Regions from separate parts of the Kitasatospora sp. NPDC056184 genome, predicted to be linked through region 1. Evidence: predicted binding sites of a transcription regulator. Region 1 holds the regulator's gene; each other region holds the start of a gene.
The links. Region 1 encodes HrcA, which represses chaperone genes, less so after heat shock. Its sites were predicted from a motif close to TTNGCACTCNGNNNNNCNGAGTGCNAA; they were not measured.
Positions count from the first base shown of each region.

Region 2: a site for HrcA is predicted at 4,728-4,754, ahead of groES (co-chaperone GroES). Genes of this name have one in related genera too.
Region 3: a site for HrcA is predicted at 4,856-4,882, ahead of ACFC0B_RS31400 (FmdB family zinc ribbon protein). Genes of this name have one in related genera too.

Region 1 is NZ_JBHJUI010000015.1:56,527-66,380, forward strand. It holds gene ACFC0B_RS27050 (DUF2785 domain-containing protein) at 1-600, opposite strand, end outside; gene ACFC0B_RS27055 (hypothetical protein) at 664-1,251, opposite strand; gene htpX (zinc metalloprotease HtpX) at 1,282-2,202, opposite strand; gene hrcA (heat-inducible transcriptional repressor HrcA) at 2,478-3,512, shown strand; gene dnaJ (molecular chaperone DnaJ) at 3,586-4,728, shown strand; gene ACFC0B_RS27075 (16S rRNA (uracil(1498)-N(3))-methyltransferase) at 4,810-5,559, shown strand; gene ACFC0B_RS27080 (S41 family peptidase) at 5,641-8,883, shown strand; gene ACFC0B_RS27085 (histidine triad nucleotide-binding protein) at 9,021-9,374, shown strand; gene ACFC0B_RS27090 (ribonuclease Z) at 9,379-9,854, shown strand, end outside.
Region 2 is NZ_JBHJUI010000006.1:83,291-93,144, reverse strand. It holds gene tsaB (tRNA (adenosine(37)-N6)-threonylcarbamoyltransferase complex dimerization subunit type 1 TsaB) at 1-445, shown strand, start outside; gene rimI (ribosomal protein S18-alanine N-acetyltransferase) at 505-1,038, shown strand; gene tsaD (tRNA (adenosine(37)-N6)-threonylcarbamoyltransferase complex transferase subunit TsaD) at 1,031-2,119, shown strand; gene ACFC0B_RS14330 (hypothetical protein) at 2,116-2,379, shown strand; gene ACFC0B_RS14325 (polysaccharide deacetylase family protein) at 2,479-3,399, shown strand; gene ACFC0B_RS14320 (methyltransferase domain-containing protein) at 3,375-4,583, opposite strand; gene groES (co-chaperone GroES) at 4,896-5,201, shown strand; gene groL (chaperonin GroEL) at 5,318-6,952, shown strand; gene ACFC0B_RS14305 (LysR family transcriptional regulator) at 7,093-8,097, shown strand; gene ACFC0B_RS14300 (WhiB family transcriptional regulator) at 8,207-8,533, opposite strand; gene ACFC0B_RS14295 (response regulator transcription factor) at 9,105-9,716, shown strand.
Region 3 is NZ_JBHJUI010000021.1:63,477-73,330, reverse strand. It holds gene ACFC0B_RS31415 (penicillin acylase family protein) at 1-1,286, opposite strand, end outside; gene ACFC0B_RS31410 (potassium/proton antiporter) at 1,576-3,066, shown strand; gene ACFC0B_RS31405 (MFS transporter) at 3,392-4,765, shown strand; gene ACFC0B_RS31400 (FmdB family zinc ribbon protein) at 4,894-5,208, shown strand; gene ACFC0B_RS31395 (hypothetical protein) at 5,440-5,739, shown strand; gene mscL (large conductance mechanosensitive channel protein MscL) at 5,769-6,188, shown strand; gene ACFC0B_RS31385 (hypothetical protein) at 6,210-6,443, opposite strand; gene ACFC0B_RS31380 (sigma-70 family RNA polymerase sigma factor) at 6,586-7,557, opposite strand; gene ACFC0B_RS31375 (phosphatase PAP2 family protein) at 7,954-8,784, shown strand; tRNA gene ACFC0B_RS31370 (tRNA-Arg) at 8,871-8,943, opposite strand; gene ACFC0B_RS31365 (glycosyltransferase family 39 protein) at 9,144-9,854, shown strand, end outside.

The DNA of each region.
Region 1 (9,854 bases):
GGTCGCCGAGGGGCGGCGCGGCGGCTGGGCGGCGATCACGTCGAGCCAGCCGAGCGCCTGCCGCTCGGTCAGCTCGGGGCGGGTGAGGATCTGGGCGAGGGCGCGGCCGAGCCGGTCGTCCTCCAGCGCGTCCAGGACGTGGTCGGTGGGGGCGAGCAGCCGGGCGGCGACCAGCTCCAGCAGCGGCGCGGGGTCGGCGAGCAGCGGTCCGCGTCCGAGGGCGGCCAGGTAGTCGGCGCCGTGCGCGACGGCGTGCAGCCAGCCGAGTCCGGGATCGAAGCCGCGCAGGTCGCTCTCGGCGAGGTACCAGCGGGCGAAGGCGTCCAGCCAGGCGGGGCGGTGGGCGCCGAGGTCGGCGAGGTCGGCGAGGATCAGCGGGGCGAAGGTGCGGGCCTGGATCTCGGGGTCGGACAGCCGCTCGGCCATCTCGTCGCCGAGGGCCAGGCGCTGCTCCGGCGTGAGCAGGGGCACCCAGCGGCACAGCTGCTCGTAGGCGAGGCTGTCGCGCACGTGCGGGTCGGGGGAGCGCAGGGCGGCGCTCACGGCGGCGAGGGTCTCGGGGGTCGGGTCGGCGGTTTCGAGGGAGGTCCAGTCGATCATGGTCGGACCCTAGGCGCGCGGGGGAGCGGCGGCCACCGGATTTCCGGGCGCCGGGAGGGCGGCTCACAGCCCCGGGGCGCCCCAGACCGGGAACCAGCGGGTGAGGTCCTTCTCCAGCCGCAGGTCGTTGCCGAGCATGGCGTTGACCTCCAGCTCCAGCGGGCTGTCGCGCTTCTCCCCGCCGCCCGGCAGCGGCGCGAACGGGTAGAAGGTGCCGCGCTTGTAGAGGTAGACCAGGGCCAGCGGCCGCCGCCCCGCGGCGTCGCGGAAGCCGACCAGCGAGCAGAGCAGCTGCGGCCCGAAGCCGTTCGCCTCCAGCTCGCTGTTGACCGCGTGCAGGTCGTTGACGAGCTCCGGCAGCTCCTCGGGGGCGTGCCGGGCGAGCAGCCAGGAGTAGCCGTAGTCGTCCTTGGACGCCTCGACGGGGACGCCGCCGCTCCCGGTGTCGGCGTCGAGCAGCGCCCGGACCTGCCGCTCGACCTCGTCGAAGGCCCCGCCCTCGACCGAGGCGAAGCAGACCGAGCCGAGCCCGGTGGGCCGGAAGCCCGCCCCGGCCTCCAGCGTCAGCGCGGCGGACGGCACCCCGAACAGCTGGTCGAGGTCGGGCTTGACGGGCCTGCTGCGGCCGAACAGCGCGTCCAGGATTCCCACGGCGGTCCTTCCGGGAGGAGGGTCAACGGGTCACCGGCCGAGCCGCGCGGAGATCTTCGCGAGCTGGGCCAGCCGCTGCTCCAGCGTCGGGTGGGTGGAGAACAGCTGGGTGGCGGCCTCGCGGGCGCTCAGCGCGGGGGCGAAGTAGAAGGCGTTGTAGGCCTGGGCCTGGCGCAGGTCCTTGGTCGGGATGGCGGCGATCTGGCCGGTCACCTTGGTGAGCGCCGAGGCCAGCGCGCTGGGCCGGCCGGTGAGCTGGGCGGCGGCCCGGTCGGCGGCCAGCTCCCGGTAGCGGGAGAGCAGCCGGGTCAGCAGGAAGCTGATCGCGTAGACGGCGATCGACACCAGCGGGACGACCAGCGCGACGATCGCCGCGTTGGGGTCGTTGCTGTTGCGCCCGCCGCCCATGAAGCCGCCGTACACGGCGATCCTGGTCATCGCGCCGGCCAGCACGCCGAGGAAGCCGGCCACCGTCATCACGGCGACGTCCCGGTGGGCGACGTGCGACAGCTCGTGGGCGAGCACGCCCTCCAGCTCCTCCGGCTCCAGCCGGCGCAGCAGGCCGGTGGTGACGCAGACCACGGCCTTCTGCGGGTTGCGGCCGGTGGCGAAGGCGTTCGGCATGTCGTTGCGGGCGACGGCGACCCGGGGCTTGGGCATGTCGGCGAGTGCGCAGAGCCGGTCGACGGCGCCGTGCAGCTGCGGGTACTGCTCCGGGGTGACCGGGTGGGCGCCCATGGCCCGCTCGGTGATCTTGTCGCTGAACCAGAACTGGGCGACGAACAGGCCGCCGGAGATCAGGACGATGATCGGCCAGGCGCCGCGCAGCAGGGCGATCAGCAGCCCGGTGAATCCGACGTACAGCAGTCCGATCAGGAACATCGTCCCCACCATCCGGCCGGTCAGGCCGCGGTCGGGGGCGAAACGGGTGTGCGGGCCCGAGGTCGACATCGCTGCTCCTCCGTTCGCCGTCCGCTTTCGATGCTGCCACCCGGGCGGGCCCCCGGCATCATCCGCGCGCCGCGAACTGCGGGCAGGATCACCCCGGCCGGGCCGTTCCTGCCGTCGGACCCGGGCCTTACACTGGCAGGTACGGTTCTGGCACTCCGGCGTTCAGAGTGCCAAGGCCGGGCCCCTCGGGGCCGGCCCGACGGGCTCGAAATGCGGACACATGCCACAACGGCGTGTCACAACGGACAACGCGTGAAGACGGAGGTGCGTGCCCCATGGCCGGTGAGGTCCGCCAGCTCGACGACCGCAAGCTCGCGGTGCTTCGCGCGATCGTCCAGGACTACGTGGGGACGGAGGAGCCGGTCGGCTCCAAGGCCCTGGTGGACCGGCACAACCTCGGGGTCTCCCCGGCGACCGTCCGCAACGACATGGCGGCGCTGGAGGAGGAGGGCTACATCCACCAGCCGCACACCAGCGCCGGGCGCATCCCCACCGACAAGGGCTACCGGCTGTTCGTCGACAAGCTGGCCGAGGTCAAGCCGATGAGCGCGCCCGAGCGGCGGGCGATCCGGCACTTCCTGGACGGCGCGGTGGACCTCGACGACGTGGTCGCCCGCACGGTGCGGCTGCTGGCCCAGCTGACCCGCCAGGTCGCGGTGGTGCAGTACCCCTCGCTGAGCCGCTCCACGGTGCGGCACATCGAGCTGGTCGCGCTGGCCCCGGCGAAGGTGATGCTGGTGCTGATCACCAACACCGGCCGGGTCGAGCAGCGGCTGGTGGACTGCCCCGGCACGGTCGGCGAGACCCTGCTGGCGGACCTGCGGGCCCGGGTCAACGCCCGGGCCGCCGGCCAGCGGCTCCCGGACGTCCCCGGGCTGCTGGACGAGCTGCCCTCGCTGTTCGAGGCGGCCGACCGGCCGACCGTGACGACCGTGCTGGCGACGCTCTTCGAGACGCTCGCCGAGCAGAGCGAGGAGCGGATCATGCTGGCCGGCACGGCCAACCTGACCCGTTTCGGCCACGACTTCCCGCTGACCATCCAGCCGGTGCTCGAAGCGCTGGAGGAGCAGGTCGTCCTGCTCCGCCTCCTGGGTGAGACCGCGGACGCCGGGATGACGGTCCGGATCGGCCGCGAGAACGCCTACGAGGGGCTGAATTCCACGTCGGTCGTCTCGGTCGGTTACGGTTCGGGCGACGAAAGCGTGGCCAAACTGGGTGTGATCGGTCCGACCCGGATGGACTATCCGGGCACAATGGGGGCGGTGCGAGCGGTGGCACGGTACGTGGGCCAGATCCTGGCCGAGTCGTAGGAACGAGCACCCTCAGATCCGAGGGTGCCCGAAGTCGCAAGCACTCTTACAGGCGGAACAAGCGGAGCATTTGGTGGCCACGGACTACTACGCGGTACTCGGCGTCCGACGGGATGCGGGGCAGGACGAGATCAAGAAGGCGTTCCGGCGCCTGGCGCGCGAACTGCACCCGGACGTCAACCCGGACCCGAAGACGCAGGAGCGGTTCAAGGAGATCAACGCCGCGTACGAGGTGCTCTCCGACCCGCAGAAGCGCCAGGTCTACGACCTCGGCGGCGACCCGCTCTCGCCCAACGGCGGCGGCGGGGCGGGAGGCTTCGGCGCGGGCGCGGCCGGCTTCGGCTTCTCCGACATCATGGACGCCTTCTTCGGCGCCGCCTCCGGCCAGCGCGGCCCGCGCTCGCGGACCCGGCGCGGCCAGGACGCCATGATCCGCCTGGAGATCACCCTGGAGGAGGCCGCGTTCGGCACCACCAAGGAACTCCAGGTCGACACCGCCGTCACCTGCACCACCTGCAGCGGCGAGGGGGCCGCGCCCGGCACCTCCGCGCAGACCTGTGACATGTGCCGCGGCAAGGGCGAGGTCTCCCAGGTCACCCGGTCCTTCCTGGGCCAGGTCATGACCTCCCGCCCCTGCCCGCAGTGCCAGGGCTTCGGCACCGTCGTGCCGACCCCGTGCCCGGAGTGCGCCGGCGACGGCCGGGTCCGCGCCCGCCGCACCCTGACCGTCAAGATCCCCGCCGGTGTCGACAACGGCACCCGGATCCAGCTGGCCGGCGAGGGCGAGGTCGGCCCCGGCGGCGGCCCGGCCGGCGACCTGTACGTCGAGATCGCCGAGACCACCCACGCGGTGTTCCAGCGGCGCGGCGACGACCTGCACTGCACCGTCACCATCCCGATGACGGCGGCCTCGCTCGGCACCCAGGTGCCGCTGCAGACCCTGGACGGGGTGGAGGAGGTCGACATCCGGCCCGGCACCCAGTCCGGCCAGTCCATCCCGCTGCACGGCCGGGGCATCACCCACCTGCGCGGCGGCGGCCGGGGCGACCTGATAGTGCATGTCGAGGTGCAGACGCCCACCAAGCTCGACGCCGAGCAGGAGGACCTGCTGCGCCGCCTGGCGGTGCTGCGCGGCGAGGAGCGGCCGTCCGGCCAGTTCGCGCCCGGGCAGCAGGGGCTGTTCTCCCGGCTGAAGGACGCCTTCAACGGCCGGTAGCCGTCCCGCGCGGGGGTGCCGAGGCTTCCTCGGCACCCCTTTCGCGTTCCCGTTCCCGTTCCCACTCCGGAGGTTCCCCGCATGACCGCGCCCGTGTTCGTCGTCGACACCGAGCGGATCGCCGCCGCCGCGCCCGGCGCGCTGGTGCGGCTGGACGGGCCGGAGGGCCGGCACGCGGCCGCCGTGAAGCGGCTGGAGCCGGGCGAGGCGGTCACCCTGGCGGACGGTCTCGGCCTCGGCGTGGACGGCACCGTCGCGGCGGTGCACGGCAAGGACGCGGTCGAGGTGACGGTGGCGGCGGTGCGCCGCGAGCCGCAGCCGGCGCCGCGGATCGTCGTCGTCCAGGCGCTGCCCAAGGGCGACCGGGGCGAACTGGCCGTGGAGACCATGACCGAGGTCGGCGTGGACGTGGTGATCCCCTGGGCGGCCTCGCGCTGCATCACCCAGTGGAAGGGCGAGCGCGGCGCCAAGGCGCTCGCCAAGTGGCGGGCCACCGCGCGGGAGGCCGGCAAGCAGTCCCGCCGGCTGCGCTTCCCCGAGGTCCGCGACCTGGTGACGACCCGGCAGCTGGCCCCGGTGCTGGCCGGCGCCGCCTTCGCGGCCGTGCTGCACGAGGAGGGCGCCGCGCCGCTGGCCGGGGCGGCGCTGCCGGACGGCGGGGACCTGGTGCTGGTGGTCGGCCCCGAGGGCGGGGTCTCCCCGGAGGAGCTGGCCGCCTTCGCCGAGGCCGGCGCGAAGCCGTACCGGCTCGGCCCGTCCGTGCTGCGCACCTCGACCGCCGGGGTGGCGGCGGGCGCGCTGCTGCTGGGCCGCACCGGCCGCTGGTCGTAGCGCGGGAGGGCGTCCCCCTCGGGGGTTCGCGGTCGGCGAAGTCCGGGCGCGCGGCCCGGACCGCTGCCTAGGGTGACGGGTGTGAGCGAACCCGAGAGCACTCCCGTGGGCGCCTATCTGCGCCACCCGCACCTGCACGGCGACCTGGTCACCTTCGTGGCCGAGAACGACGTGTGGCTCGCCCCGCTGGACGGCGGCCGGGCCTGGCGGCTGACGGCCGACCACGTCCCGGTCCGCCGCCCCTGGTTCTCCCCGGACGGCCGGTACGTCGCGTTCACCTCCACCCGGGACGGCGCCCCCGAGGTGCACCTCGCACCGGTGGACGGCGGCCCGTCCCGCCGGCTCACCCACTGGGGCGACGCCCAGACCCAGCTGCGCGGCTGGACGGCGGACGGCCGGCCGATCGCCACCACCGCCGCCGGGCAGGCCTCGCTGCGCCGCACCTGGGCGCACGCCGTGCCGCTGGACGGCGGCGAGCCGGTGCGGCTGCCCTACGGGCCGGTCGGCGGGCTGGCCTTCGAACCGGGCGGCGACCGGGCGCTGCTGGTCTCGGCGTTCGGCGTCGAGCCGGCCTGGTGGAAGCGGTACCGGGGCGGGCGGGCCGGCAAGCTGTGGATCGGCGCCGAGCGCTTCGAGCGCGTCCACGAGGAGCTGGACGGCAACATCGAGTCGCCGCTGTGGGTGGGGGAGCGGATCGCGTTCCTCTCCGACCACGAGGGCGTCGGCGCGCTGTACTCCAGCCTCCCGGACGGCTCCGACCTGCGCCGCCACGGCACCTCCCCGGAGGGCTTCTACGCCCGCGACGCCACCACCGACGGCACCCGGACGGTCTGGCACAGCGCCGGCGACCTGTGGCTGCTGGAGGACCTGGCCGGCGCCGGCCCGCGCCGCCTCGACGTCCGGCCGGCCGGTCCGCGCACCGGCCGCCGCCCCCGCCCGGTGTCCGCCGCGTACTGGCTGGAGGGCGCCGCCCCGGACCGCACCGGCCGGGCCGGCGCGGTGGTGGTGCGCGGCACCGTGCACTGGCTCACCCACCGGGAGGGCCCGGCCCGGGTGCTGGACGAGACGCCGGGCGTGCGCGGCCGCCTCGCCCGGGTGGTGCCGGGCCCGGCGGGCGAGGACGGCGCGCAGGGCGTGGTCTGGGTGACCGACGCCGAGGGCGACGACGCGATCGAGTACGCGCCCGCCGTGCTCGGCACCGAGCGCCGCCGGCTGGCCGCCGGGCGGCTGGGGCGGGTCCGCGCCCTGCTGGTGTCGCCGGACGGCAAGCAGCTGGCGGTCGGCTCGCACGACGGCCGGGTGCTGCTGGTCGCGCTGGCCGACGGGGCCGTGCACGAGTTGGCGCACAGCACCGACGGCGAGGTCAGCGGGCTGGCGTTCAGCCCGGACTCGGCGTGGCTGGCCTGGTCGCAGCCGGCCCTCGGGCCGTGGTCGCTGCGCCAGATCGTGCTGGCCAACCTGGCCACCAGGACGGTCTCCGAGGCGACCCCGCAGCGGTTCATCGACACCTCGCCGGCGTTCACCGCGGACGGCCGGCACCTGGCGTTCCTCTCGGTGCGCAACTTCGACCCGGTGTACGACTCGCACGTCTTCGACCTGTCGTTCCCCAACGGCTGCCGCCCGTACCTGATCACGCTGGCCGCCGACACGCCGAACCCGTTCGGGCCGAGCCGGGCCGGGCGGCCGGCCGGCGGCGAGGACGACGAGCCCAGGGGCAAGCGGGCGGACGGCGAGGAGGGCGGGGCCGACGCGCCGCCGGTGACCAGGGTCGACCTGGACGGCATCGCCGACCGGATCGTGCCGTTCCCGGTGGAGGGCGGCCGGTTCGGCGCCCTGCGGGCCGCCAAGGACGGCGTGCTGTGGACGCGCGTCCCGCTGGTCGGCGAGCTGGGCGACGAGGCGGCCTCGCTGGAGGACGAGCGCCCGCGGCCCGCCCTGGAGCGCTTCGACTTCCGCAAGCGCCGGGCCGAGCAGCTGGTCGACGGCCTGGACGGGTTCGCGGTGAGCGGCGACGGCACCCGGCTGGCCGTGCTGGACGAGGGGGAGCTGCGGATCCTGCCCGCCGACCACAAGGCGTCCGGCGACGACGAGGAGGTCGACGTCGACCTGGACCGGCTGCGGGTGACCGTCGACCCGGCGGCCGAGTGGCGGCAGATGTACGACGAGAACGGCCGCCTGATGCGGGACAACTTCTGGCACCCGGAGCTCTCCGGGGTGGACTGGGCCGGGGTGCTGGCCCGCTACCGCCCGCTGGTGGAGCGGCTCGGCTCGCACGACGACCTGGTGGACCTGCTCTGGGAGGTGCACGGCGAGCTGGGCACCTCGCACGCCTACGTGGTGCCGCACGGCCGGCACACCGAGCCGGCCCGCCGGCAGGGCCTGCTCGGCGCCGACCTGGTCCGGGACGGCGAGGTGTGGCGGATCGCCCGGATCCTGCCCGGCGAGTCCTCGGACCCGCGGGCGCACTCGCCGCTGGCCGCCCCGGGCGCGGCGATCCGCCCGGGGGACGCCGTCCTGGCGGTCAACGGCCGCCCGGTGGACCCGGTGACCGGCCCGGCGCCGCTGCTCGCGGGCACCGCCGGGCAGCCGGTGGAGCTGACCGTGGCCGGCAAGGACGGCACCGACCGGCGCCACCCGGTGGTCGTCCCGCTCGCCGACGACGAGGCGCTGCGCTACCACGACTGGGTGGCCGGCCGGCGCGCCGCCGTGCGCGAGCTGTCCGAGGGCCGGCTCGGCTACCTGCACATCCCGGACATGCAGACCACCGGCTGGGCGCAGATCCACCGCGACCTGCGCTCGGAGATGGCCCGGGAGGGCGTGATCGTCGACATCCGGGGCAACCGGGGCGGGCACACCTCGCAGCTGGTGATCGAGAAGCTGTCCCGGCGGATCGTCGGCTGGGGCGTCGCCCGGGACATCGCCAGTCCGGCGCCGTACCCCGAGGACGCGCCGCGCGGGCCGGTCGTCGCCCTGGCCGACGAGTACTCCGGCTCGGACGGCGACATCGTCAACGCCGCCATCCAGGCGCTCGGCATCGGCCCGGTGGTCGGCACCCGCACCTGGGGCGGGGTGATCGGCATCGACAGCCGGTACTCGCTGGTCGACGGCACCCTGGTGACCCAGCCGAAGTACGCGTTCTGGTCGGAGCGGGTCGGCTGGGGCCTGGAGAACCACGGCGTGGACCCGGACGTCGAGGTGCCGTTCCCGCCGCACGCGTGGGGGGCGGGGGAGGACCCGCAGCTCGCCGAGGGGGTCCGGCTGGCGCTGGCGGCGCTCGCCGAGCGGCCGGCGAAGACCCCGCCGCCGCTGCCCGGGCGCCGCTAGGGCGGGCCGGCCCCGGCGGCGCCCGGGCAGGTTCTCTCCTTCGGGTCACGCCCGCCTGGCGTGACCCGAAAGAGAGGGCCTAGCATGCCGCCGTACGCACCGACCCGCTCAGCACCAGCACCCGCGAGGAGAACCCGATGGCCGGCGAGCCGCAGCCCGACTGCCTGTTCTGCAAGATCGTGGCGGGCGAGATCCCGGCCACCGTGGTGCGCAAGACCGAGCGGGTGCTCGCCTTCCGCGACATCGCCCCGAAGGCCCCGGTGCACGTCCTGGTGATCCCGCACGCCCACTACCCGAACGCCGCCGCGCTGGCCGCCGAGGAGCCGGAGACCGCCGGCGAGCTGCTCGCCGAGGCCGGCCGGGTCGCCGCCGACGAGGGCCTCGCCGACTACCGGCTGATCTTCAACACCGGCGCCGGCGCCGGGCAGACGGTCTTCCACGCCCACGTCCACGTGCTCGGCGGCAAGCCGATGACCGAGCGCATGGTCTAGCCGGGTGTCGCAGCGCGAACTCGTCGTCCTCGGCACCGCCAGCCAGGTCCCGACCCGGCACCGCAACCACAACGGCTACCTGCTCCGCTGGGACGGCGAGGGCCTGCTGTTCGACCCCGGCGAGGGCACCCAGCGGCAGATGCTGCGCGCCGGGGTCTCGGCCACCCAGCTCACCCGGATCGCCGTCACGCACTTCCACGGCGACCACAGCCTGGGCCTCGCCGGGGTGATCCAGCGGATCAACCTCGACCGGGTCCCGCACCCGGTGGACGTCTACTTCCCGGCCTCCGGCGAGGTGTACTTCGAGCGGCTGCGCCACGCCTCCGCCTACCACGAGACGGCCGTGCTGCGGCCCCGTCCGATCGAGGAGCCCGGCCCGCTGCCGGCGCCCGGCGCCCGCTTCGCGCTGGAGGCCGTCCGGCTCTCGCACCCCGTCGAGTCCTTCGGCTACCGGCTGAGCGAGCCGGACGGCCGCCGGCT
Region 2 (9,854 bases), on a different contig from region 1:
CCTGCGGGTCGGCCTGGTGACCGCCGCCGCGCTGGGCCACGCCCTGGGCCTGCCGGTGCACGGCGTCTGCACCCTGGACGCGATCGCCCACCGGGCGCGCGCCGAGGGGCTGGCCGGCGAGCCGTTCACGGTGGCCACCGACGCGCGCCGCAAGGAGGTCTACTGGGCCGCCTACGACGCCGAGGGCCGCCGGACCGAGGGCCCGTCGGTGGACCGCCCGGGCGAGCTGACGCCGCCGGCGCGCTCGGTCGGCGCCGGTGCGCTGCTCTACCCGGACGCCTTCCCCGGCGCGCGGGGCCCCGAGCACGTCTCGGCCGGCGCGCTCGCCGGCTTCGCCGCCGCCGAGCTGGCGGCGGGCCGGTCCCTGCTGCCCAACGCCCCGCTCTACCTGCGCCGTCCGGACGCCCAGGTGCCGGCCGGCTACAAGGCGGTGCTCCCGGCGTGACCGGCCCGAGCACCGACGGGGCCGTGCGCACCGCCGCTCCGGCGGCCGTGCTGCGCCCGATGCGCTGGTGGGACATCGCCCCGGTGCTGGCGCTGGAGCTGGAGCTGTTCCCCGAGGACGCCTGGTCCGCCGGCATGTTCTGGTCCGAGCTGGCCGAGGCCCGCCCCGGCGGCACCCGCCACTACACCGTCGCCGAGGCCCCGGACGGCACGGTCGTCGGCTACGCCGGGCTGATGGCGGTGGCCGGCGAGGGCGACGTGCAGACCATCGCCGTGGACGGCCGCCACCAGGGCGCCGGCCTCGGTGCGGCGCTGCTCGCCGACCTGGTCCGGGAGGCCGCCCGGCGCGGCTGCGCGGACCTGCTGCTGGAGGTGCGGGTGGACAACACCCGCGCGCAGCGGCTCTACGAGCGCTTCGGGTTCGAGCCGGTCGGCATCCGGCGCGGCTACTACCAGCCCGCCAACGTCGACGCGCTGGTGATGCGCCTCGACCTCGCGGCCGCCGCCGTCGACGGCGCCGCCGCCCCCGAAGACCTCGACGAACCCGCGGACCACCCGCGACCGGACGTGAAGAAGGACACCCCCCATGGCTGACGAACCGCTCGTCCTCGGCATCGAGACCTCCTGCGACGAGACCGGCGTCGGCATCGTGCGCGGCACCACCCTGCTCGCCGACGCGGTGGCCTCCAGCGTCAACGACCACGCCCGGTTCGGCGGCGTCGTCCCCGAGATCGCCAGCCGCGCGCACCTGGAGGCGATGGTCCCCACCATCCAGCGGGCCCTGGACACCGCGGGCGTCAAGGCGAGCGACCTGGACGGCGTCGCCGTCACCGCCGGCCCCGGCCTGGCCGGCGCCCTGCTGGTCGGCGTGAGCGCCGCCAAGGCGTACGCGTGGGCCCTGGACAAGCCGCTCTACGGCGTCAACCACCTCGCCTCGCACATCTGCGTGGACCAGCTGGAGCACGGCCGGCTGCCGTCCCCGACGATGGCCCTGCTGGTCTCCGGCGGGCACTCCTCGCTGCTGCTCAGCGAGGACATCACCAGCGACGTGCGCCCGCTCGGCGCGACCATCGACGACGCGGCCGGCGAGGCCTTCGACAAGGTGGCCCGGGTGCTCGGGCTCGGCTTCCCCGGCGGCCCGGTGGTGGACCGCACCGCCCGCGAGGGCGACCGGAAGGCGATCGCCTTCCCGCGCGGCCTCACCGGCCCCAAGGACCCGGAGTACGACTTCTCCTTCTCCGGCCTGAAGACCGCCGTCGCCCGCTGGGTGGAGGCCAAGCGCCGGGCCGGCGAGGAGGTGCCGGTCGCCGATGTCGCGGCGTCCTTCCAGGAGGCGGTCACCGACGTGCTGACCCGCAAGGCGGTCAAGGCCTGCAAGGACAACGGCGTCGACCACCTGATGATCGGCGGCGGCGTGGCGGCCAACTCGCGGCTGCGCGAGATGGCCCAGCAGCGCTGCGACCGGGCCGGCATCCGGCTGCGGGTGCCGCGCCCGGGCCTGTGCACCGACAACGGCGCGATGGTCGCCGCGCTCGGCTCCGAGATGGTCTGGCGGGACCGCGCGCCGTCCTCCTTCGACCTGTCGGCGGACTCCTCGCTGCCGGTCACCGAGGTCCACGTGCCGCACCCGGACTTCCACGGCCAGGCGTACCGGGCGCTGGGCGGGCAGGCGTGAGCACCACCGCCGCGATGTGGGAGGCCCGGGCCGCCGACGGGCGGGGCGCCGAGCTCTCCGCCTGGGTCCGGGAGACCGCGCTGCCCGCGCTGCGCGGCCGCGCCGGGCTGCTGCGCACCGAGCTGTTCGCCGCCCCGGGCGAGAGGGTGCTGCTGATCACCTGGTGGTCCGGCGAGCCGGTGCCGCCGCCGGATCCGCCCGCCGCCCTGCTGGGCCGCCCGGTGCACCGCTGGTCGTTCACCAGCGAGCACGTGGAGTAGCCCCGGGCCGCCGTTCGCACGCCCGACCGGGAACCGAACGTCCGACCGTTACCGTGCTAGCGAGCGAGAACGCTGAACGGGAGCGGGGAGCACGGCGCGGTGGACAGGCACGGGTGGAGCAGGACGACGGCGTACGCGGTGGGGGCGGCGGTTCTGCTGGCCGCCGGCACCGGGTGCTCGGGCGGGGGTGACAGCGGCGCCGCGTCCGCGGCCCTGGTGGCGCCGAGCGGTACCACCGCCCCGGCCGGGACCCCCTCACCGCGGCAGGGCGCGGCCACCCCGTCGCCGAGCACGCCCCCCGCCCCGGCCGCCGCGGACGCCGCCGCCTGGGCGAAGTGGAACCTCACGCCGCTGCCGCCCGCGCCCCCGGCGCCCGCCGACAAGCCGGTGAAGCTCCAGCGGACCGGCCCGGTCCCGGTGTTCAGCGAGGTGCGGACCAGCGACAAGGTCGTCTTCGTCACCATCGACGACGGCGCCGAGAAGGACCCGAGGTTCGTCGAGATGCTGACCGACCTCAAGGTCCCGGTCTCGATGTTCCTGACCCGCGACATCGTCAAGGACGACTACGGCTACTTCAAGCGGCTCCAGGCGCTCGGCAACCACGTCCACAACCACACCGTGGACCACGCGCAGCTGAGCAAGGTGACCCCGGAGAAGCAGAAGTCGGAGGTCTGCGACGCCCAGGCCGCGCTCACCCAGCAGTACGGCACCCCGCCGCTGCTGTTCCGCCCGCCGTACGGCGACGGCGCCAACACGCCCGCGCTCAACTCCTCGGTGCAGCAGTGCGGCCCGCGGGCGATCGTGCTGTGGCGCGAGTCGATGCAGATCCACGACATGCAGTACCAGGCGGCGGACAAGAAGCTGCGGCCCGGCGACATCGTGCTCGCCCACTTCCGGGGCCCGAAGGACCTCAAGGGCGAGACGATGACGCAGATGTTCGGGGAGATGCTGGCCCGGATCCAGGAGCAGGGCTTCGCGGTGGCCCGGCTGGAGGACTACATCGCGGCGCCGGCCGGCTGAACCGCCGCGGCCGGTCCGGTCACCGGCCGGCCGAGCATCATCAGCGGGCCGTGGTCGGTGCGGCTGAGGATCACCGTGACCTCGTTCGGGCCGGAGGGCTTCAGCTGGCGGCGCAGCTCCTCCGGGGTGATCGCCATCCCGCGCTTCTTGATCACCACCGTGCCGACGCCGCGGTCGCGCAGCAGCGCCTTGAGCTTCTTGATGTGGAACGGCAGCACGTCGGTGAGCTCGAAGCCGTGCGCGTAGGGGGTGTCGACCAGCTCGTCCGAGGTCACGTAGGCGATCTTCGGGTCGATCAGCCGTCCCCCGACCTGCCGCGCCACCTCGGCGACCAGGTGGGCGCGGATCACCGCGCCGTCCGGTTCGTACAGGTAGCGGCCGACCGGGCCGGCCGGCGGATCGGGCAGCTCGCCGCCGGTGAGGCTGGCCCGCTGCGGCAGCAGGGTGGCGCGGTGCGGGTGCCCGGCCCGGGTGCCGAACCAGAGCACGGCCTCCTTGACGTCGCCGTGGTCGGAGACCCACTCGGCCTCCGCGTCGGCCGGCACCGCCTCGTGCGGGATGCCGGGGGCCACCTTGAGCGCGCCGACCGGGGTGCGCCGGCCGGCCTCGATCGCCCAGGACAGCGGCGGCGCGTACGCCTCGGGGTCGAAGACCCGGCCGCGCGAGGTGCGCCGGGCCGGGTCGGTGAAGACCGCGTCGAAGCCGGTGACGTCGACGTCGGCGACGTCCGCGCAGCGCACCTCGACCCGGTCGGCCAGCCCCAGGGCGGCCGCGTTGGCGGCGGTGGCGGCGCAGGCGGCCGGGTCCCGGTCGACCGCGAGCACCTCGATCCCGGCCCGGGCCAGCGCCAGCACGTCGCCGCCGATCCCGCAGCAGAGGTCGGCCAGCCGCTTCACCCCGAGGTCCGCGAAACGGCGCGCCCGCCACTCGGCGACCTCGCGCCGGGTGGACTGCTCGACGCCGTTGGGCGTGAAGTACATGAGGTCGGCGTCGGCGCCGAACTTGGCCCGTGCCCGCTGCCGCAGCCGGGCCTGCCCGAAGGCGGCGGACACCAGCTCGGCGGGGTGCTCCTTGCGCAGCCGGGTGGCCAGCGCCAGTTCCTCCCCGGGTGCGAAGTCGCGCAGTTCGGCGAGCAGGGCCTGGCCCCGGTCGGTCAGCAGGGGCCGCAGGTCGTCGTTCTCCACCCCGCCATTCTCGCCGGTCGGAGGGTGCCGGGGACGACCGGTACGAAGGCCGGACAGCCGAACGGCGACAGCCCGGCGCCCGGGCGGAGCCTCGCACGGGAGTACGGCCGCTCGTCCGCCCCGCGCGGCCCGACGGGCGCGTCGTTGGCACTCTGGTTGACTGAGTGCTAACCGCAGCCTATGGTCGTCACTAGCACTCCCCACCGGGGGAGTGCTAACGCGACAGTGCGTGTCTGACCCCCGCGACGGCAGATCCGCGAGTTCGCCCCTACCCGTTAGAAAACCCCGTAATCTCCGAAGGGGAGCTCGGACGTGACCACCAGCAGCAAGGTTGCCATCAAGCCGCTCGAGGACCGCATCGTGGTCCAGCCGCTCGACGCCGAGACCACCACGGCCTCCGGCCTGGTTATCCCGGACACCGCCAAGGAGAAGCCCCAGGAGGGCGTCGTCCTGGCTGTCGGCCCGGGCCGCTTCGAGGACGGCCAGCGTCTGCCGCTCGACGTCGCCGTCGGTGACATCGTCCTGTACTCGAAGTACGGCGGCACCGAGGTGAAGTACCAGGGTGAGGAGTACCTGGTGCTCTCCGCCCGCGACGTTCTCGCCATCATCGAGAAGTAAAGACGTCCAGCCACGCCCCGGATCCGTGTCCCAGTGACAGGGGACCGGGGCGTGGCTGTTGGTTCACGTAGTCGAGCGGCCGCCGCGACGGCCGCACCCCCGAGGGAATAGGGAACATGGCGAAGATCCTGCAGTTCGACGAGGACGCCCGCCGCTCGCTGGAGCGCGGTGTCAACAAGCTGGCCGACACCGTCAAGGTGACCATCGGCCCCAAGGGCCGCAACGTCGTCATCGACAAGAAGTTCGGCGCCCCGACCATCACCAACGACGGTGTCACCATCGCCCGCGAGGTCGAGCTCGACGACCCGTACGAGAACCTTGGCGCGCAGCTCGTCAAGGAGGTCGCCACCAAGACCAACGACGTCGCGGGTGACGGCACCACCACCGCCACCGTGCTGGCCCAGGCCCTGGTCAACGAGGGTCTGCGCAACGTCGCCGCCGGCGCCGGCCCGGCCGCCCTGAAGAAGGGCATCGACAAGGCCGTCGCCGCCGTCTCCGAGCACCTGCTGTCGGTCGCCCGCGAGATCGAGGGCAAGGACGACGTCGCCGCCGTCGCCACCCTGTCCGCCCAGGACACGCAGGTCGGCGAGCTGATCGCCGAGGCGATCGACAAGGTCGGCAAGGACGGTGTCATCACCGTCGAGGAGTCGAACACCTTCGGCGTGGAGCTGGACTTCACCGAGGGCATGCAGTTCGACAAGGGCTACCTGTCGCCGTACTTCGTCACCGACGCGGAGCGGCAGGAGGCGGTCCTGGAGGACCCGTACATCCTGATCAACCAGGGCAAGATCTCCTCCATCCAGGAGCTGCTGCCGCTGCTGGAGAAGATCCTGCAGGGCGGCTCCTCCCGCCCGCTGCTGATCATCGCCGAGGACGTCGACGGCGAGGCGCTGTCCACCCTCGTGGTGAACAAGATCCGCGGCACCTTCAACGCGGTGGCCGTCAAGGCCCCGGGCTTCGGCGACCGCCGCAAGGCGATCCTCGGCGACCTGGCCGTCCTGACCGGCGGCACCGTGATCTCCGAGGAGGTCGGCCTCAAGCTCGACCAGGCCGGTCTGGACGTGCTGGGCTCGGCCCGCCGCGTGACCGTCACCAAGGACGAGACGATCGTCGTCGACGGTGCCGGCGAGTCGGAGGCCGTGGCCGGCCGCGTCTCCCAGATCAAGGGCGAGATCGCCAACACCGACTCGGACTGGGACCGCGAGAAGCTGCAGGAGCGCCTGGCCAAGCTGGCCGGCGGCGTCTGCGTCATCCGCGTCGGTGCCGCCACCGAGGTGGAGCTCAAGGAGCGCAAGCACCGCCTGGAGGACGCCATCTCGGCGACCCGCGCCGCGGTCGAGGAGGGCATCGTCGCCGGTGGTGGCGCCTCCCTGGTCCACGCCGCCAAGGTGCTGAACGACGGCCTGGGCCTGTCCGGCGACGAGGCCACCGGTGTCGCGGTCGTCCGCAAGGCGCTGCACGAGCCGCTGCGCTGGATCGCCCAGAACGCCGGCCTGGAGGGCTACGTCATCACCTCCAAGGTCTCCGAGCTGGAGCCGGGCCAGGGCTACAACGCGGCCACCGGCGAGTACGGCGACCTGGTCAAGGCCGGCGTCATCGACCCGGTCAAGGTCACCCGCTCCGCCCTGGAGAACGCCGCCTCGATCGCCTCCCTGCTGCTCACCACCGAGACCCTCGTGGTGGAGAAGAAGGAGGAGGAGGCCGACAACGGTCACGGCCACTCGCACGGCGGTCACGGCCACTCGCACTGAGGCCCGAACGACTGACCGCAGGCCCGGTCCGCGCCCCGCGAGGGGCGGCGGGCCGGGCCTGCGGCCGTTCCGAGCTGTTCCAGTCTTCAACTATCAGTTGAATTTTGCGTATTGCAAAGAATCCCTTATATCTTGGTGGCATGATCGAGGCCCGCCACCTGCGCGTCCTGCGTTCCGTCGCCCGCACCGGCTCCTTCTCCGCCGCGGCCCGCGAGCTGGGCTGCACCCAGCCCGCCATCAGCCAGCAGATGAAGGCCCTGGAGAAGTCCGTGGACACCCCGCTGGTGGTCCGCTCGGGCCGCGGGATGCAGCTGAGCGAGGCCGGGCGGATCCTGCTCAAGCATGCCACCGGGATCCTCGCCGGGCTCTCCGCCGCCGAGGAGGAGGTGGCGGCGATCGCCGGGCTGCGGGCCGGGCGGGTCCGGCTGGTCTCCTTCCCGACCGCCAGCTCGACCCTGGTGCCGCCGGCCGTCGCCCGGCTGCGGGACAGCCATCCGGGCGTGCGCGTGTCGCTGGTCGAGGCGGAGCCGCCCGAGTCGCTGGCGATGCTGCGCGGCGGCGAGTGCGAGGTCGCGCTGGCCTTCCGCTACCCGCAGGCCCCCGGATCCGCCCACGTGCCGGCGCCCGCGCCCGCGCACGGCACGCCCAGGGAGGCACGCGCCGAGGCCAATCTGGAGGCCCAGCAGCTGAGCGCCGGGGCCGACTGGTCCGACCTGGTGGTCACCCCGCTGCTGGACGACCCGCTGGTCGGGCTGCTGCCCGCCGGGCACCCGCTGGCCGGGCGCGGCGGGCCGGTCGGGCTGTCCGAGCTGGCGGCGGAGCAGTGGATCGCCGGCTGCCCGCAGTGCCGGGGCCACCTGGTGGAGCTGTGCGCGGGCGCCGGCTTCGAGCCCCGGATCGACTTCGCGACCGACGACTACCCGGCGGTGGTCGGGCTGGTGGCCGCCGGGCTCGGGGTGGCGGTGCTGCCCGGGCTGGCGCTGGAGTCGGTGCGGTCCGACGGGGTGGCGCCGGTGGCGGTGCACGCCGCCTCGGGGGCGCCGGCGGTGCGCCAGGTGGTCGCGCTGACCCTGCCGGACCTCGCCGAGGTGCCGGCGGTGGCGCTGATGCTGGAGCGGCTGGCGGGGGCGGCGGCCGGGCGCTGAGCCGGGCGCCGAGCCGGCGGCGCGCCGGGCCCGCGGCGGCCGGACGGGCTCCGGCCCGTCCTCACCCCGCGAAGAATCGTTTCTCCCCGCGGCGGGCGGAGTCGAGGTCCTACGACTGGGCCGCGCTCGGCGCGGCGAGCGGCACCTCCACCAGGCGGTTGCGCGAACGGCCCATCATCTCCTCGCGCTCGTCCTCGGTCAGGCCGCCCCAGACGCCGTACGGCTCGCGGACCGCCAGCGCGTGCGCGGCGCACTCGGTGCGCACCGGGCAGCGCATGCAGACCTCCTTGGCGCTCGCCTCGCGCGAGCTGCGGGCCGCGCCGCGTTCGCCCTCGGGGTGGAAGAAGAGCGAGCTGTCCACACCGCGGCAGGCCGCGGAGAGCTGCCAGTCCCAGAGGTCCGCGTTGGGGCCGGGGAGTCGGGAGAAATCTGCCATGGCTCATTCCCTTCAGAGGTCGTCGACCGCGGGCCGGTCGCCGGCGGGTTGCGTCGGCGGCGGCACGGCGGGGCGTCCGGCGCGGTGTGGACACCTGGAAATATGACTTACGGCAACTCCATGGACAAGTCACCCACAGACTGGCACAACAGTCAATGACCATACAAAAGCTCTAAAACCGGGCAAAGTGGGCATGGCGACCAGGTCGGCGATCGCCCGGCGCAAATGCGGCAATCGGGTGGCCGACGGGCGCACACGGAGCCGCGCGGGTGTGCGGGTTGTACGCCGACCGCGCGCGAGCTGCGCAAAAGTGCGGCGTGTGCACCGCGATGCGGCTGATCGGTAACGGGTCGGCCACGTACAGTGGTGGAGATGGCCCCGAAGGCCGTAACTCATTCGAGTGACGGTCGTTGGAAGTGCGGAGGCGGTTAGCGGACGCCGGACGTCGGGAACGATCGCGGGGAATCTCAGGCGATCAGCACGGAGTCTGACGCCGATCGGCCGTGTCGGAGAGGTTCGTACCAGCCAGGAGGCTCAACGTGACGCGGATCAGCTGCGGAGGACGACGGTCATGACTTCCGTTCTCGTTTGCGACGATTCCCCGCTCGCCCGCGAGGCGCTTCGCCGCGCGGTCGCGACCGTACCCGGTGTCGACCGGGTCACCACCGCGACGAACGGGGAGGAGGTCCTCCGCCGCTGGGTGGCCGACCGCTCCGATCTCGTCCTGATGGACGTCCGGATGCCCGGCCTCGGCGGGGTGGAGACGGTCCGGCGGCTGCTGTCCGCCGACCCGGGCGCCCGGATCATCATGCTCACCGTCGCCGAGGACCTCGACGGTGTCGCCCTCGCGGTCGCCGCGGGTGCGCGCGGGTACCTGCACAAGGACGCCTCGCGCGCCGAACTGCGGGCCACCGTCACCCAGGCGCTCGCCGACCCGACCTGGCGGCTCGCCCCCCGCCGGCTGCGCAGCCCGGACATGGGCGCGGCGCCGACCTTGACGGCGCGTGAGATCCAGGTGCTCGAAGGCATGAGCCACGGCCGCAGCAACGCCGAGATCGGCCGCGAGCTGTTCCTCTCCGAGGACACCGTCAAGACGCACGCCCGACGGCTGTTCAAGAAGCTCGGCGCCTCGGACCGCGCGCACGCGGTGGCGCTGGGATTCCGCTGGGGCCTGGTCCGCTGACCGCCGCCGGCACCGCCGGTTCCGGCACGCTCCGCGCGATTGCCCGCGCGGGGGCGTGTGACGTTACGGTCCCGAGGTTGCACCATGGAGGGGTGGAGCACCTCGGGGACCAGCGGACAGGAACTGCGGCGAACCACG
Region 3 (9,854 bases), on a different contig from region 1:
GGGGCGCCGGTCCTCGTGGTGCGCACGGTGATGGTGCGGTCCTCGCCGCCGGCGACCTTGATGGTCTCCTTGCGGAGCTCGAACTTCTCCTCCTTGCCGTCCACCAGGTAGGTCTCGGGGCCGGTCACCTTCTCCAGGAAGAGGTCGGTGACGTCGGCGCCGAGGTTGGTGAGGCCCCAGGCGATGTCCTTGTTGTGGCCGATGACCACACCGGGCATGCCGGCGAAGGTGAAGCCGGAGACGTCGTACTGGCAGGCCGGCGAGGCGGTCCGGCAGTGCAGGCCCATCTGGTACCAGACCGAGGGCAGGCCGGGGCCGAGGTGCGGGTCGTTGGCCAGCAGCGGCTTGCCGGTGGTGGTGTGGCTGCCGGCGACCACCCAGGAGTTGGAGCCGATGCCCTGGCCGTTGCGGCCGAGCATCTCGGGCAGCGCGTCGATCCGGTCGGTGACGTCCTTGAGCAGCGCCTTGGTGGCGGCGGCGCCCTGGGCGGTCCCGGTGCCGGAGGCCGGGCCGGTGCCGCCCGCCGGGGCGGAGCCGTCGGCCGGCTTGTAGGCGGTGCCGTTGACGGTGCCGGTCTTCACGATTGTGCCGTTGCGGGCGTACGGGTAGTCCGGGTACAGCTCGTCGATCTTCTCCCGGCTGAAGTCCTGGGCGAGGAGCGAGCGGTCGATCTCCTCCTGGAGGTTCCCGGAGAGGTCCCAGGCCATCGCCTTGAGCCAGGCCACCGAGTCGACCGGGGTCCACTGCTCCGGCTTGTAGTCGCCGTTGACGACGCCGAGCAGGCTGTACTCCAGCGAGGCGGAGGAGCCGCCCGGGTGCTCGGCGAGCCAGGCGTTGACGCCGTCCGCGTACGCCTGGAGGTACTTCTTGGTGTCGGCGCTCAGGACGGTGTCGAACTCCTTCTGCGCGATCTGGCGCCAGCCCATGGTGCGGATCATGGAGTCGGTGTCGACCTGGCCGTCGCCGAACATCTCGGAGAGCCGGCCCGCGGTGATGTGCCGCCGGACGTCCATCTCCCAGAAGCGGTCCTGGGCCTGGACGTAGCCCTGGGCGCGGAAGAGGTCCTCGGAGGTGTCGGCGTAGAGCTGCGGGATGCCGTTGGCGTCGCGCTTGACGTCGACCGGCGCGCTCAGGCCCGCCAGCTTGATGCTGCCGTCGACCTCCGGGAAGGACGCACGGACCGCGGCCACCCCCCGGTAGCCGCCGTAGCCGGCGCCGGCCACCAGCAGGACGACCAGCACGATCACGATCAGACGGGCGCGCCGGAACTTCTTGGAGCGGGGCATCTGGGTCCTTGCGGTCCTCACTGGGGGGCGGGCGGACATGTCAAGAGCACGGAGCAGTGACAGGGCACCACATTAGGCCGCCCCGGCTGGCGGCCGTGCACGGGGGACGCTCACGGTGGGATCGGAGGGGCTGGAGCCGCGAGGTGAGGCGCCGGTGACAAGCGAACTTAAAGATATGGCAAAATGTTAGACTGAGTAACGATCCGCAAGGGGAGTAATCGGTGCGTGACGCCGTCGCCCCTGTCGGTACCCCGTCCGCCGCCCGCTGCCACGCCCGAGGTGCCCCTGCGTGAATGTCGACCACCTGAACCAGCTGCTCCTCGAGTTCTCCGTGATCCTGCTGGTCGCGGTGGTCGCCGTGCGGGTGTCCACGAAATCGGGCCTGCCCAGTCTGCTGATCTACCTCGGCATCGGCGTGGCGCTCGGCCAGAACGGCCTGGGCATCTCGTTCAACAACGCCGAGCTCACCCAGGTCCTCGGGTACGCGGCGCTGGTGGTGATCCTGGCCGAGGGCGGCCTCAAGACCAACTGGCGCGAGGCCAGACCCGTGATGCCCGCGGCCACGGTGCTGGCCACCGTCGGCGTCGGGATCAGCGTCGCCGTCACCGCGGCCGGCGCGCACTACCTGGTCGGCCTGGACTGGCGGACCTCCCTGCTGCTCGGCGCGATCGTCTCCTCCACCGACGCCGCGGCCGTCTTCTCGGTGCTGCGGACGGTGCCGCTGCCCCGCCGGCTGACCGGCCTGCTGGAGGCCGAGTCCGGCTTCAACGACGCGCCCGTGGTCATCCTGGTCGTCTCCTTCGCCACCGTCGGCGCGCACGACTCCTGGTACGTCCTGCTCGCCACGATCGCCGCCGAGCTGGCGGTCGGCCTGGCCATCGGCCTGCTGGTCGGCAAGCTGGGCGCGTTCGGCGTCAAGCACGTCGCGCTGCCCTCCTCCGGCCTCTACCCGATCGCCGTCATGGCGCTCACCGTGCTCGCCTACGCCGGCGGCGCGCTGCTGCACGGCTCCGGCTTCCTCGCCGTCTACGTCAGCGCGGTGGTGCTCGGCAACGCCAAGCTGCCGCACGGCCCCGCCGTGCGCGGCTTCGCCGACGGCCTGGCCTGGATCGGGCAGATCGGCATGTTCGTGCTGCTCGGCCTGCTCTGCACCCCCGAGTCGATGGGCTCGGCCGTGGTGCCCGCCCTGGTGATCGGCGCGGTGCTGGTCTTCCTCGCCCGGCCGCTCTCGGTGGTGCTGACCCTCACGCCGTTCCGGCTGCCGGCCCGCGAGCAGGCCCTGCTCAGCTGGGCCGGGCTGCGCGGGGCGGTGCCCATCGTGCTGGCCACCATCCCGCTGGTCTCCGGCGCACCGCTGGCGCAGGACGTCTTCAACATCGTCTTCATCCTGGTCGTGGTCTTCACCCTGCTCCAGGGCCCGACCCTGCCCTGGGTCGCCAAGGCCCTGCGGATCGGCGAGGGCTCGATGGGCCAGGACCTCGACATCGAGTCCGCGCCGCTGGAGAAGCTGCACGGGCACCTGCTGTCGGTCGCGCTGGCGCCGGATTCGAAGATGTCCGGCGTGGAGATCGGCGAGCTGCGGCTGCCGGCCGGCGCGGCGGTGACCCTGGTGGTGCGCGAGGGGAACAGCTTCGTGCCGGACAAGACCACCGTGCTGCGCGGCGGGGACGAGCTGCTGGTGGTGACCACGGACGAGGTCGGCGAGGCGGCCGAGCGACGGCTGCGGGCCGTGGACAAGGGCGGCAAGCTCGCCGACTGGCTGAACGGGCGCGGCGGCTGAGGGCCGGCGACTGACGGCTGACGAATGGCGGCCGGCGGCCGCACCGGGTGTTCACCCCGACGTCACGGGACAAGTTTGGATCCGTCCGGTAAGGTCGGGGTGAGCGCGCATCTACGCGCGTAAATTTCGCTTCGGTCGATACACCGAACCCCCAGCATCTGCCTGAAGCAGAGTTGGCGCGACCGCTCGGCGGCCGCGGCCCGGCCCGGCCCACCGCCGGACCGGCCCGGTATCTACCCCGGTCGACGCGCGAGAGGACGACTCTCGGCGCCGTCGGGGCCGTCCCATGCCCTGCCGCGCTACCAGGCAGCAGGAAGGACCGACCGTGACGGCCCGCCGAACGGTCGAGAGCGTCCAGGACGCCCGCAGCACCCGGACCGCCGCCCCCGCGGAGACCACCGCGAGCGCCGCCGCGCCCGCCCGCGTCGGCTACGGGGCGCTGCTGCGCACGCCCGGCGCCTGGACCTTCCTGGCACCCGCGTTCGTCGCGCGGCTGCCCTACGCGATGCTCGGCATGGGCATCCTGCTGCTCGTCAAGGACACCCACGGCTCGTACGGCACCGCCAGCACCGTCGCGGCGGTGGCCGCCGTCGCCCAGGCGCTGATCGGCCCGCAGACCGGACGGCTCGCCGACCGGTACGGCCAGGCCCCGGTGCTCGTCCCGGCCGTCGTGGTGCACGCGGTCTCGGTCGGCGCGCTGATCGCGCTCGCGCTGGGGCACGCGCCGGCCTGGAGCCTGTTCCTCGCCGCCGCCCCCGCCGGGGCGAGCGTGCCGCAGATCGGCGCGATGGTCCGGGCCCGCTGGATCGCCACCTTCTCGGCCGAGGGCGCGTCCCCGGCCTCCGCCGCCAAGCTGAGCACCGCCTTCGCCTTCGAGTCGGTGACGGACGAGTTCACCTTCGTGATCGGCCCGATCCTGGCCGCCGCCGTCGCCACCTCGGTCAGCCCCTCGGCCGCGCTCGTCGCCGAGGCCGCGCTGACCCTGGCCGGCGGTCTGGCCTTCGCCGCCCGGCGGCGCAGCGCGCCCGCCCGGGTGGTGCGCGAGCCCGGCGTCCGGCAGGCCTCCGCGCTGGCCTCGCCCGGCGTCCGGCTGCTGGCCGGCGCCTTTCTCGGGGTGGGCGCCGTCTTCGGCGGCATGCAGGTCTCGGTCAACGCCTTCGCCGACTCGGTCGGGCAGCACGGCGCCGCCGGCACCGTGTACGGCGTCTTCGCCGGCGGCTCGATGGTGGCCGGCGTGCTGTACGGCGTGATCGCCTGGCGGCGCTCCGTCCAGCAGCGGATGGTCATCAGCTACGGCCTGCTGGTGCTGGGCTGCTCGACCCTGTGGGCGATGCCCGACCTGGTCTCGCTCTCGATCGCCGGCCTGGTCTGCGGCCTGGCCATCGCGCCCACCCTGATCAGCGGCTACACCCTGGTCGAGACGCTGGTCGAGGACGGCGCCAAGACCGAGGCCTTCACCTGGCTGACCGGCGCCATCGGCCTGGGTCTGGCGACCGGCGCGACGGCGGCCGGGCGGCTGATCGACGCGCACGGGCCGTCGGTCGGCTTCCTGGTGCCGGTGACCGGGGCCGGGCTGGGCCTGATCGCGCTGGTGACGCTGCGGGGGCTGCTGGTTCCGCGCGGCGCGCGCGGCACGGTGGACGCCGGCTCCGCGGAGCGCGGCGCTCCGGCCCGGCTGGTGGGCGCGGCCGAGCACTGAGCGCGCCGGCCGGATCGGAACCGGGGCCCGACTCATCTCACATTCGAGTCGCTGGACTGATCCACCGGAATGCCGCATCATTGACCATCGTTAGCACTCATCAGGCGAGAGTGCCAGGAGGAAGACAAGTGCCCACGTACCAGTACCAGTGCACCGAGTGCGGCAACGGCCTGGAGGCGGTGCAGAAGTTCACCGACGAGCCGCTGACCACCTGCCCCGACTGCCAGGGACGGCTCCGCAAGATCTTCTCCGCGGTGGGCGTGGTCTTCAAGGGCTCCGGCTTCTACCGGACCGACAGCCGCTCCTCCTCCAGCAGCTCGGTGGGCGGGGGCTCGTCCTCGTCCTCCTCGTCGACCTCGGGCTCGTCGACCTCGGGCTCGTCGGGCTCGTCCTCGTCGAGCACGTCGACCCCCGCCGCGAGCCCCGCTCCGGCGGCCGGCTGACCTCCGGCCGGGCACCGGCACCAGGTTTCCGGAAGGCCCGTCGCTCCCGCTTCCCTGCGGGAACGACGGGCCTTCCGTCATCTCCGGGGGCGTTCGCTCACTCCTCGGGGTGAAGGTTTCCGTCCACAGCCCCGGGTTTTCCACAGGCTGGGGATCACCGTTTCCGGCCGGGGCGCGGACGGCCCAGAGTGGCGGTCACCGGAACCCCGAAAGCCGACCCTGGAGGTGCCCGTGCGCACCGGCTCGTCCGTCCTCCCCGCCCGTCCGCTGCCGATCCCGCCGCTGCCCGCGTCCAGCGTGCCGCCCCGGCAGCCGGTACCGCCGTTCGCGCCGATCGGCGGCCGGGCGGGCCCCCGCTACCGGCTCCGGCGGGCGCTGCGCCGCCACGCCCCGGTCCCCGCCGTGCTGCTGTTCGCGGCGGCGGCCGCGCTCACCCTCGGCCCGGCCTGGGCGGGCCCGCCCGCGCCCGGGGCGCCGCCGCCGGTGGGCCGAACGGGTTGCCCGTCGGAGGGGGGAGAAAATCACCCGTGACCGGTGGAGGACTTCGTCGTTCACGCGGCATGAAAGGCTTCAAGGAATTCCTGCTGCGCGGAAACGTCGTCGAGCTGGCCGTCGCCGTGGTCATCGGCGCGGCCTTCACCAACATCGTCAACGCCTTCGTCAAGGGCGTGATCAACCCGATCGTCGGCGCCTTCGGAGCCAAGGACCTCGCGTCCTACAGCTCCTGCCTCAAGGGCCCCTGCGAGGTGTCCGACACCGGCGAGGTCACGGCCGGCATCCTCATCCTCTGGGGCAACGTGCTGAGCGCGGCCCTCCAGTTCGTGATCACCGCGGCCGTCGTCTACTTCTGCCTGATCCTGCCGATGACCCGCTACACCGCCCGGCGCAAGACACTGGCCGAGGTCCAGGCGGAGGCCGAGGCCAAGGAGGTGCTGCTGCTCACCGAGATCCGCGACGCCCTGGTCACCCGGGCCGGCTGAGGCCGGGCCGGGAGCGGCCGGTCAGTCCCCGTGGTGCGGCGGGCGCTGGCTCAGGTACCAGTCGAGCCCCCGTCCAGCGCTCTCCCCCGCCCCGGGGCGGTCGCCCCAGCCGGTGTCGGTGTCGTCCCGGGACTGCCGCTCCAGCGGGTCGCCGAAGACCAGCCGGGCCTTCGCCGCCTTCCGCGACCTGTCCGCCGGCTGCTCCGTCGTCGCCCGCTCGGCGCCCTTCTCCTCGGCCGCCTTCTCTTCCGACACCTTCGCCTCCACCGCTCTCGACCTTCCCCCGCCGCCGTTCCCGCCCACTGTCACCAGCCTAGAAGGCCCCGGCACGACGGCGGGCCCGGCACGGACCGCTCCGCACCGGGCCCGCCGGCCACCGACACTCCCCCGATCCGCGTCACGCGGCCTCGAAGCCCGCGTGGTCGGCGATCTTCTTCAGCTCGGCCAGCGCGTGCTTCTCGATCTGGCGGATCCGCTCACGGGTCAGCCCGTGCTGCTTGCCCACCTCGGTCAGGGTGCGCTCGCGGCCGTCCTCCATGCCGTAGCGGGACCGGATGATCGAGGCCGTCCGGTCGTCCAGCCGCCCGATCAGGCCGTCCAGCTCCTCCCGGCGGAGCATCACCATCACGGCGTCCTCCGGGGAGGTCGCGCCGGTGTCCTCGACCAGGTCGCCGAACTGGGTCTCGCCCTCGTCGTCGACCGACATGTTCAGGCTGACCGGGTCCCGCGCCCAGTCCAGCACGTCCTTGATCCGGGCCTCGGTGGTGTCCAGCTCGGCCGCGATCTCGGCGGGCTCGGCCTCCCGCCCCAGCTCCTTCGACTTCTCCCGCTGCACCCGGCGGATCCGCCCGAGCTCCTCCACCAGGTGGACGGGCAGCCGGATAGTGCGCGACTGGTCGGCGATCGACCGGGTGATCGCCTGGCGGATCCACCACGTCGCGTAGGTGGAGAACTTGAAGCCCTTGGCGTAGTCGAACTTCTCCACCGCGCGCACCAGGCCCGCGTTGCCCTCCTGGATGAGGTCGAGCAGGGGCAGGCCGCTGCGCGGGTAGCGCCGGGCGACGGCGACCACGAGGCGCAGGTTCGAGCGGATGAAGACGTCCTTGGCGCGCTCGGCGTCCTCGGCTATCGCCTCCAGCTCCTCGCGCCGCACGCCCTCGGGAAGCCCGCCCTCGTCCAGCAGGTGCCGGGCGTACACGCCGGCCTCGATCCGCAGCGAGAGCTCGACCTCCTCGGCGGCATCGAGCAGGGGCGTCCTGGCGATCTCGTCGAGGTACATGCCGACCAGGTCGCGGTCGGCCTCAAGGTTGGTCGGGCGGGCCGCGCGAGTCCGGTCGGCCCTGTCGCGAACGACGGCACGGGTGGCCATGCTTGCTCCCTTTGCTGGTGTTGCCGCGGTCTGGCTGCCTGCCCGGAGAAGGGCAAGAAGTGCGGGCCCCGCGGGGCTCACACGTAACGATCCAACGAACAGAATCCGGACAACATTCCCAAGTCGCTCAGATTCTTCCGGCGATGCAGTATCCTGCCCGATCCCGCCCGCGATTCGGACGCAGGGTGACCGGCCGGACACCCGCCGCAACCCCTCCGGGGTCACTCGGCGCACCCCCGCGCACGCCCTCCCCCCTCCACAACCCCGCGGATCCCGGGCGCGTTCCCGCGCGGGGCGCGCCCACACCCCGGCGCACGCAGGTCCTCCGCACAAAAGATGCCAAATCGCTATCACCGCAGCGCACGATCGGCACGGGCGGCTGGGAAGGTGACAGCCATGCACCTGACCAACAGCTCGCCCTCCATCACCCCGCGTGACCGCCACCTGCTCCGGCACGCGGCGCTCGCGGTCTGCTGCGCCGTGCTGTTCGCCGTCCTGGCGGCCCTGGTGCAGACCGGTTGGAGCCCGCTCTCCCGACTCGACCACAAGCTGATCGACAACCTGCACCGCTTCGCGGTCGATCACACCGTGTGGACCGCCTCGGTGCAGATGTTCTCCGACACCGGCGGAACGATCACCATGCGCTGCGTGCTCGGCGCAGCCGCCCTCTGGCTCTGGCTGATCGGCGCCCGGACGCTGGGCGGCTGGGTCGCGGCCCAGACCCTGGTCGGCTGGGGCGGCCAGTGGGTGCTGAAGCTCTCCCTAGGCCGCCAGCGCCCGGCCTTCTCCGACCCCGTCTCGCACGCCGGCGGCCCGGCCCTCCCCTCCGGCCACGCGATGGCCTCCGCGATCACCTGCGCCGTCGTGGTCGGCCTGCTCTGGCCCCTGGCCGGACGGGCCGGCCGGATCGCCGCCTGCGCGATCGCCGTGCCGACCGTGCTGGGGATCGGCGCCTCCCGGGTCTTCCTGGGCGTCCACTGGCCCAGCGACGTCGTGGGCGGCTGGCTCGCCGCCGGCATCGTCCTCGGCAGCGTCACCGTCCTCGTCGAACTCGCCCGCCCGGGCGCGCTGGCCCGCGACTTCCGCCGGGTGAACTGGCGCACCCGCCCCCGGGTGCAACGCGTCCTGGCCTCCCCCGCCCGCCCGCCCCGCGAGCCCGCTCCCGACCCGGCTCCGGAGCCCGTCCCGGACCCCGCCGCCGACCACCCCGACGGCCTCCTGCGCTGACGCCCCCTCACCCGGAGAACGCCGCGGGCCCCCTCGGTCGCAACCGAGGGGGCCCGCGTTCACGTCATCCGCCGTGACCGGCGCTGTGCCCCAGGCAGGATTCGAACCTGCGACACCGGCTTTAGGAGAGCCGTGCTCTATCCCCTGAGCTACTGAGGCGGGGACGACCGCAGACAGCCTAGCGGATCGGGCGCGCACGGGTGGGCGGGACGGGTCCGGCGGACGGGCCGGCCGACGGTGGGTCAGATGGGACGGGGGCGACCGGACCGACCGGAAGCGGCGCCGATAGCCTGGGAGGACGGACCCTCGGACGGACGGGCCGGGGACCCTCCGGCGGGGGGAGAGAACGGGGGCGGCAGATGGCGTCGGGTGACCGGTGGGACCGGGGCCCCGTCCGCCTCGTGCGGAAGGCGGCCGGACCGGCGGTGTGGCTCGCGCCCGCGCTGGTCATGCTGACGATCGGCGCGTACCGGCTGACCTCGCCCGCGCTGTGGCGGGACGAGGTGGCGAGCTGGACCTCGGCCACCCGGCCGCTCGGTGACCTGCTGCGGATGCTGCAGCACGTCGACGCCAGCAACGGCGCCTACTACGTCCTGCTGCACGCCTGGACGGCCCTGTTCGGCGACTCGGAGATCGCGCTGCGGCTGCCCTCCGTCCTGGCGATGGCGGGCGCGGCCGCCTTCACCGCGCTGACCGCCCGGCGGCTGTACGGCGGCCGGGTCGCGGGCGTCTGCGCGGGACTGCTGTTCGCGATGGTGCCGCTGGTCTCCCGGTACGCCCAGGAGGCCCGCTCGTACGCGCTGGTGACCTGCGCCGTCGCCGCCGCGACCTGGTTCCTGCTGCGCGCGCTGGAGCGGCCGGTGCTGCGCTGGTGGGCGCCGTACGGTCTGGCGATGGCGGTGGCGGGCGCGGCGCACCTGGTCTCGCTGAGCGCCCTGGCCGGCCAGGCGGCGCTGGTCGCGCCGTACCTGTGGCGCACCACCGGCCCGGCCCGGCGGCGGCTGCTCGGCCGGCTCGCGCTGACGCTCGCCGCCGTGGTGGTGCTGGTGCTGCCGGTGGCGCTGCTGGGC